Regions from separate parts of the Bradyrhizobium sp. MI1.4 genome, predicted to be linked through region 1. Evidence: predicted binding sites of a transcription regulator. Region 1 holds the regulator's gene; the other holds the start of a gene.
What was found. Region 1 encodes LexA, which represses DNA repair genes until DNA is damaged. Its sites were predicted from a motif close to TGTTCNNNNTGTGTTCNG; they were not measured.
Positions count from the first base shown of each region.

Region 2: AC0L23_RS38285 (DNA recombination protein RmuC) is a predicted target of LexA. The motif match lies at 1,453-1,470, and genes of this name have one in related genera.

Region 1 covers NZ_JBVVPP010000027.1:9,577-13,785, reverse strand. The annotation lists gene AC0L23_RS25090 (hypothetical protein) at 45-236, shown strand; gene AC0L23_RS25085 (molybdopterin molybdotransferase MoeA) at 475-1,686, shown strand; gene lexA (transcriptional repressor LexA) at 1,863-2,564, shown strand; gene AC0L23_RS25075 (hypothetical protein) at 3,058-3,492, shown strand; gene AC0L23_RS25070 (ComEC/Rec2 family competence protein) at 3,631-4,209, opposite strand, start outside.
Region 2 covers NZ_JBVVPP010000081.1:8,499-12,707, reverse strand. The annotation lists gene fmt (methionyl-tRNA formyltransferase) at 1-793, opposite strand, end outside; gene def (peptide deformylase) at 806-1,330, opposite strand; gene AC0L23_RS38285 (DNA recombination protein RmuC) at 1,502-2,701, shown strand; partial or broken gene AC0L23_RS38280 (GIY-YIG nuclease family protein) at 2,763-3,029, shown strand; gene AC0L23_RS38275 (DNA recombination protein RmuC) at 3,127-4,209, opposite strand, start outside.

The DNA.
Region 1 (4,209 bases):
GACTCTTAGAGTCCGTTGGGACTTCTACGGACGGATGCATCATCGTGCTGGGCAAAACCTACCTCACCAAGCAGGCCTCTCTTCTTCTTGAATTCGCGAGGACAACTTCAGATTCGGACCTTTCCGCCAAGCTTGTGAGCAAGGCCGCCGACCTGAAATCCCAAGCCGACCCGCTGCCCGACAAGGATCAGGGATCCAAGGCGCCCGACGTAACTCCCGGGCAGGCAGGGAGCTGATCGATTCAGGCCATGGCGCGTTCTCGCCTTGCCATGATTTTCGTCGCTTCCATGACCACTCTCCTGCCGATCTGTGACCTCCTTCGGATCATGCCGCGACGCGCTTGATCCTGCCTTCCGGAACAATGTGAAGGGGCGGGATGACTGTGCCTGCTCAGCCGCTTTTGCCTCTGCGCCTGCGCTCGGCTAGAAGACGTGCGGAACATTCGCCCGAACGTGCCGAGCAGGAGTTTTCGCCGTGGCCTTGATGCCGGTTTCTGACGCGCTTGCCGCGGTGCTGGCGGGTGCAGAGCCGCTGCCGGAAGAAATGATTTCCCTCGACGAGGCCTACCATCGCGTGCTCGCGCGTGACGTCGTGGCGCGGCGCACGCAGCCGCCGCAAGCGATGTCGGCGATGGACGGCTACGCGGTGCGCGCGGCCGATGCCGCGACGATCGATTCGGAGCTCACCGTCATCGGCGAAGTCGCAGCGGGCCGACCGTTCGAGGGGACGGTCGGAGCCGGCGAGGCCGTGCGGATCTTCACCGGCGGCGTCGTTCCCTTTGGCGCGGACGCCGTCGTGATCCAGGAGGACACGGTCGCCGCCGGCAAGCGCATCACGATCAAGGAAGCCGCGATCGCCGGCCGGCACATCCGCCCCGCCGGCGTCGATTTCCGCGAGGGCGACGTGCTCCTGCGCAAGGGAAGCCGTCTGACCGAGCGAGACCTCGCGCTCGCCGCCGGGATGAATCATCCGCACCTTGCCGTTGTCAGGCGTCCGAAGGTCGCGATTCTCGCCACCGGCGACGAGCTGGTGATGCCGGGCACCACGCCCGGCCACGGCCAGATCGTCTATTCCAACGGCTACGCCCTGCACGCGCTCGCCCGCAGCGAGGGCGCCGAGACCATCGACCTCGGTATTGCCGCCGACACGCTCGAGGCCACCACCGCCGGCATCCGCCGCGCCCGCGAGAGCGGCGCCGACGTCCTGATCACGACCGGCGGCGCATCGGTCGGCGACCACGATCTGGTCCAGCAGGCACTGCGGGACGAAGGCATCGCGATGGCGTTCTGGAAGATCGCGATGCGGCCAGGCAAGCCGATGATGCACGGGCGACTCGGCGCAATGGGTGTGATCGGCCTGCCGGGCAATCCCGTATCGTCCTACGTGTGCGCTTTCCTGTTCATGGTGCCGCTGATTCGCGCCCTGTCGGGCCGTTCAGTGATTCACCATCGCCGTGAACGCGCCGTGCTCGGCCGCGACGTCGGCGCCAACGACCAGCGCGAGGACTATCTGCGCGCGCATCTTGAGGAGCGTGACGATGGCACACGCGTCGTTGTTCCCGTCAATCATCAGGACTCTTCGCTGCTTGCGAATCTCGCTGCAGCACAGGTACTTCTCGTCCGCGCACCATTCGCGCCGAAGGCCGAAGCCGGCACGGCTTGCGAAGTGTTGCGGCTCCCCGTCTGAGCGCCCCCGCAACGCGCGTTCCGCGCACTTTGCTCTGTTCACGGTAAATTAAGCAGTTGCGGAACATGTATCGAACATATAGTGTCTGTTCATGATTTGTTTCGAGCATGCAGCGGCTTATGGCCGAATTCAGCGTCTCGGAATCGGACGACATCAACCGGGGGACTTTGGTCGAGATGTTAACGCGCAAACAATACGAGCTTCTGCGGTTCATCAGTGAACGTCTGAAGGAAAGCGGCGTGCCGCCCTCCTTCGACGAGATGAAGGATGCGCTCGATCTGCGCTCGAAGTCGGGCATCCATCGCCTGATCACGGCGCTCGAGGAGCGTGGCTTCATCCGACGCCTGCCCAACCGCGCCCGTGCGATTGAAGTCATCAAGCTGCCGGAGCTCCAGGCAGCCGCTGGCAGCCGCCGCGGCTTCACGCCGAGCGTCATCGAGGGCAATCTCGGCAAGGTGCGTGCGAGCGCGAGCCTGCCCGCTGACGAGGGCGAACGTCCCGTCGCGGTGCCGGTGATGGGCCGCATCGCGGCCGGCACGCCGATCGAGGCGTTGCAGACCCGCAGCCATACTATCAGCGTACCGCCTGACATGCTCGGCTCGGGCGAGCATTACGCGCTGGAAGTGCGCGGCGACTCGATGGTCGAAGCCGGCATTCTCGACGGCGACATGGCCCTGATCCAGCGCAACGAGAGCGCCGATACCGGCGACATCGTGGTGGCGCTGATCGACGACGAGGAAGCGACACTGAAGCGCTTCCGCCGTCGCGGCGCCTCGATCGCGCTCGAGCCCGCCAACGCGGCCTATGAGGTCCGCATCCTGCCGCCCAACCGGGTGAAGATTCAGGGCAAGCTGATCGGGCTTTACCGGAAGTACTGATACCGGGAGTCTTTCTATCGGCAGTACTTCATATCGGAAGCACTTCATGCCGGAGGTGCTTGGCGCCTCGCGCGCTTCCGATCGACATCGCCGGTCAGAGATTGGAGCGGATCATCGTCCGCTCCGGCTGGATAGCCTTTCTGGTTCTGCACAGACTATCCGGCCCCTCCTCCAACGCTGGCTCCTCGCCACGCCGACGAAGCAGCACCGCTTCAAGCAGCACCGCTTCGCGGCTCGGTTGTTCGAGGAAACAGCGACCAGCGGTCAAGTTCGGCCGTTGCAGCCAAGTTGGCAATGTTCGCGTACGCGCCTCCCGAATGCATCGCGGCGAGCTTTGTTCCTATTGAATTCGGGAAAGATAATGTGATCGCGGCTTGCGGAAGCCAGCCGCAGATTTGCCCACAACCAAGCAGAGCGTTCGTGCTTCCACTCTGATAGAGGCCTGCGCCTCGATAAGAGACGCGGGTTGCTATCCCAGCATGAGGAGCACCCGATGTGTGACTACAGCCTACATGCCGTCGCGTCGCGCCCCGCCGAAGTCGGCGAGACGATCGTCACGACAAGCTTCCGCGGCACCTCGACGCGCGGCTTCGCCTCTGCAGCCGATCCGTCTGTTGCCGTCTGCCTGCTGCCGGGGACGGAGCTCGCCTTCGCCGACGACGTCCGCTACGACAATCGCTGGATCTGGACGCGCACCATCAATTCCCGCGTGGGCAAGTTCGGCAAGATCGATCCGCACGTTCCCGACCGCCATCATGATGCGATCGAATTCCCCGACGGCAAATACGTGCTGGTGACGCAGCTCGTCGAAGGCCAGCGCGCGACGGTGCTGCAACTGCCGGTGACTCAGTCGGTCACCGAGCGCGAGCACAAGGCGCAGATCACCGCCGACAGGCAGCCGACCGTCACGCACCTGCCGATCGGCTGACAGAGCCGCCCTCCGGCTACGAAGTCGGAGGTCAGGATTAAATCGCCATCGCCGGCCGTGGCCGGCGAGATGGTGTGGTTTGCACCCCGCTAATCCGAACGGACGCACCGAACCACTGCGTTGCTCCGCACCATCAGATCAATCGTCGGCTTGCAGGTCGGTGTCCGCCGGCGTTGCGTCCTTGATGCGAGGCGCGGTCGACTTTGGCGCGAGGCTGCCGTCGAAATCACCCTCGCCGGCGCCGGCCGGCAACCAGGGGCGGCTCGTGCCTCTCGCCCTCACTGCCTGAACCACAAAACCGTCACCACGCTGCGTCAGCGCCAGCGCGCTCTGGCTGGCGAGCCGCTGCCGATCGACCACCATCGCCGCGCAATCAGGCGGTGCGGGACGAGTCGTCACCACCAGCGCGGCCCGACTGCAATCGTCCGCGAGAGCGTCGACGCGCAGTGCCAGCGCGACCAGCCTCCCGTCGGCCAGTGGCGTCACGCAGCCGGATTCGTCGCAGGACACGCCATCGGCAAGCGAGGCTCTGCCCGCATCGCGCGGATCGGCGTCGGCAGCGAGCCATTCCTTGAGCAGAAAGCTGTCCTTGTTCGTCCTGATCAGGTGCAGATATCCGTCCCTGCCCCGCACCGCGACGCTGGCGCCATCCCCGGCAATCAGAATGTCGGGCTGCCGCGCCGACAGTCCCCAGAGGATCGCTGCCAGCAGCACCAG
Region 2 (4,209 bases), on a different contig from region 1:
CGTCGAGCACCTCGCCGGGTGCGCCCGTGCCTTTCGCCAGCTCGCAGCGCAGGATCTTGACCCGCGCATTCTCAAGTTCGGCCCAGGCGCCGGGAAACGGCGACAGGCCGTGGATATGGCGCAGCACCTCGCGCGCGGGCCTGGTCCAGTCGATCCGCGCCTCGGCCTTGTCGATCTTGGCGGCATAGGTGACGCCGTCCTCGCTCTGCTGCTTCAGCTGAAGCCCACCGCGGGCCAGCGCGGCCATGGCGCGCACCATCAGATCGGCACCGAGCCGCGACAGACGATCGTGCAGATCGAGCGCGGTCATGTTGTCCGTGATCGCGAGCCGTTCCGCCATGGCGACGTCGCCGGTGTCGAGGCCAACATCCATCTTCATCACCATCACGCCGCTCTCGGCATCGCCGGCCATGATCGCGCGGTTGATGGGAGCGGCACCGCGCCAGCGTGGCAGCAGCGAGGCGTGCAGGTTGTAGCAGCCGAGCTTCGGCGCATCGAGGATCGCCTGCGGCAGGATCATGCCATAGGCGACGACGACGGCCGCATCGGCGTCAAAGGCGCGAAATTCTTCCAGCGCCTCCGGCGTTTTCAAAGTCTTCGGCGTCAGCACGGGCACACCGAGCTTTCGCGCAGCCTCTTCCACCGGGGTCGGCTGCAATTGCAGCCCGCGCCGTCCGCCGGGCTTCGGCGCGCGCGTGTACACGGCCGCGATCTCGTGGCCATGCGCGACGAGCTCGAGCAGCGTCGGCACGGAGAAATCGGGCGTGCCCATGAAGATCAGGCGGAGGGGCATCGACAGAGAACCTCACTCCGCGCGCTTGGCGGCTTTCTCGAACTTCTTCAGCACGCGGTCGCGCTTGAGCTTTGACAGATAGTCGACGAACAGCACGCCGTTGAGATGGTCGATCTCGTGTTGGATGCAGGTGGCGTAGAGGCCTTCGGCGTCCTCCTCGTGCACCTTGCCGTCGAGATCGGTGTAGCGCACCCGCACCTTCGCAGGGCGCTCGACCTCCTCGTAATATTCGGGGATCGACAGGCAGCCTTCCTCGTAGACCGACAGGTCCTCCGAAGAGGCGATGATTTCCGGATTGATGAAGACGCGCGGCTCGGGCTTGGTCTCGCCGTCCTGGTCGGGCTTGGCGAGGTCCATGGTGATCAGCCGCAACGGCTGCGCGATCTGGATCGCCGCGAGCCCGATGCCGGGCGCGTCGTACATGGTCTCGAACATGTCGTCGGCAAGCTTGCGGATCTCCGGCGTGACCTTCTCGATCGGCTTGGAGACCAGACGCAGCTGCTTGTCGGGCAGGATGATGATTTCTCTGAGGGCCATGGCCGCGATTTAAGCCGCGCGTTCGATGCGGTCAATGCGGCCGGGAACCCCGTTAACCCTCCGCTAACCATAAAACTTCAGGTTTCGTTAACCATAAAAATTAACAGAGCATTTACCATAAATGTTCGCTATTCGTTCGTGTCTCGAAGCGAATCGGCTAGAAGCAGGGGCATGAACGAGGTCATTTTCATGCTTGGCGACTGGCCGGTGCGCACCGTGGACGCGCTGATCGGCTTCGGCGCCCTGGTCCTTATCCTGCTGCTCGTGATTGCCGTCGTGATCGCGCGGTCAGGGCGGCGCGGCGCGGAACTCGCGATGGCCAACGCCATCCGCGCCGACGAGCTCGAGGAGCGCATCAGCCAGATGCTGCACGCCCAGAGCGAGGCTGCGGGGCGAGTCGACGCCATGACCCAGACGCTGGCCGGCCGCCAGGCCGACATGGCGCGCGCGGTCAACGAGCGGCTGGATTCGGTGACCCACCGCGTCGGCCAGTCCATGGAGCACTCGACCCGCAACACCATGGAGAGCCTGCACGCGCTGCACGAGCGGCTCGGCATCATCGACAGCGCACACAAGAACCTCACCGACCTCACCACGCAGGTGACGACCCTGCGCGACGTGCTCGCCAACAAGCAGTCGCGCGGCGCCTTCGGTCAGGCGCGGATGGAAGCGATCGTCCAGGACGGTCTGCCGAAGGGCGCCTACGAGTTCCAGTTCACGCTCTCGACCGGCAAGCGTCCGGACTGCGTCGTGTTCCTGCCCGACCAGCGTCCGCTCTGCATCGACGCGAAATTTCCGCTGGAGGCGATGACCGCGCTGCATGATGCACGCACCGATGAGGAAAAGCGCATCGCCACGCAGCGGCTGCGCGGTGACGTGATGAAGCATGTCAGCGACATCGCCGAAAAATATCTCGTCGCCGGCGAGACCCAGGAAATGGCGTTGATGTTCGTGCCGTCGGAATCGGTCTACGCCGAGATCCACGACGGTTTCGACGACGTGATCCAGAAGGCGTATCGCGCCCGTGTCGTGCTGGTGTCGCCGTCGCTGCTGATGCTGGCGATCCAGGTGATGCAGCAGATCATGAAGGACGCGCGCATGCGCGATGCCGCCGACCAGATCCAGACCGAAGTGATCAAGCTCGGCGACGACCTCGGCCGCCTGCGCGATCGCGTGCTGAAATTGCAGAAGCACTTTGCCGACGCGAACGAGGACGTCCGCCAGATCCTGATCTCCGCCGACAAGATCGAGAAGCGCGCGGGGCGCATCGAAGAGCTCGATTTCAGCAAGAGCGATGCCCCCGAAGCCCCGCATCTCGTGGCGACCGGCGCTGCCGAGTTGTTCCCGAGGAAGCTCCAGGCGGGGGAGTAGAATATAGAACACACTGTCGTCGCCGGCTTGACCGGGCGACCCAGTATCCCAGAGACGGCAGATGGGCGGGCGCTGCTACTACGTGTACATTCTCGCCAGCAAGATGGGCGACACGCTCTACATTGGCGTAACGAACGATCTCATCCGCCGTGTGGCCGAACACAAATTGCAGTTAGTCGAGAGCTTCACGAAGGAATAGGGCGTTGTGAAGCTAGTCTATTTCGAGCAATTCGATGATCCCGAGAATGCGATAAAACGCGAGAAGCGCCTGAAAAAATGGACGCGCGCCTGGAAGATTGCGCTGATCGAGAAGGATAATCCCGATTGAAACGATCTCTATGCGGAGATCGCGGGCCCTCCATAACTCCGGCCTCTGGAATACTGGGTCGCCCGGTCAAGCCGGCGACGACAGTGTGTTCTATATTCTACTCCCCCGCCTGGAGCTTCCTCGGGAACAACTCGGCAGCGCCGGTCGCCACGAGATGCGGGGCTTCGGGGGCATCGCTCTTGCTGAAATCGAGCTCTTCGATGCGCCCCGCGCGCTTCTCGATCTTGTCGGCGGAGATCAGGATCTGGCGGACGTCCTCGTTCGCGTCGGCAAAGTGCTTCTGCAATTTCAGCACGCGATCGCGCAGGCGGCCGAGGTCGTCGCCGAGCTTGATCACTTCGGTCTGGATCTGGTCGGCGGCATCGCGCATGCGCGCGTCCTTCATGATCTGCTGCATCACCTGGATCGCCAGCATCAGCAGCGACGGCGACACCAGCACGACACGGGCGCGATACGCCTTCTGGATCACGTCGTCGAAACCGTCGTGGATCTCGGCGTAGACCGATTCCGACGGCACGAACATCAACGCCATTTCCTGGGTCTCGCCGGCGACGAGATATTTTTCGGCGATGTCGCTGACATGCTTCATCACGTCACCGCGCAGCCGCTGCGTGGCGATGCGCTTTTCCTCATCGGTGCGTGCATCATGCAGCGCGGTCATCGCCTCCAGCGGAAATTTCGCGTCGATGCAGAGCGGACGCTGGTCGGGCAGGAACACGACGCAGTCCGGACGCTTGCCGGTCGAGAGCGTGAACTGGAACTCGTAGGCGCCCTTCGGCAGACCGTCCTGGACGATCGCTTCCATCCGCGCCTGACCGAAGGCGCCGCGCGACTGCTTGTTGGCGAGCACGTCGCGCAGGGTCGTCACCTGCGTGGTGAGGTCGGTGAGGTTCTTGTGTGCGCTGTCGATGATGCCGAGCCGCTCGTGCAGCGCGTGCAGGCTCTCCATGGTGTTGCGGGTCGAGTGCTCCATGGACTGGCCGACGCGGTGGGTCACCGAATCCAGCCGCTCGTTGACCGCGCGCGCCATGTCGGCCTGGCGGCCGGCCAGCGTCTGGGTCATGGCGTCGACTCGCCCCGCAGCCTCGCTCTGGGCGTGCAGCATCTGGCTGATGCGCTCCTCGAGCTCGTCGGCGCGGATGGCGTTGGCCATCGCGAGTTCCGCGCCGCGCCGCCCTGA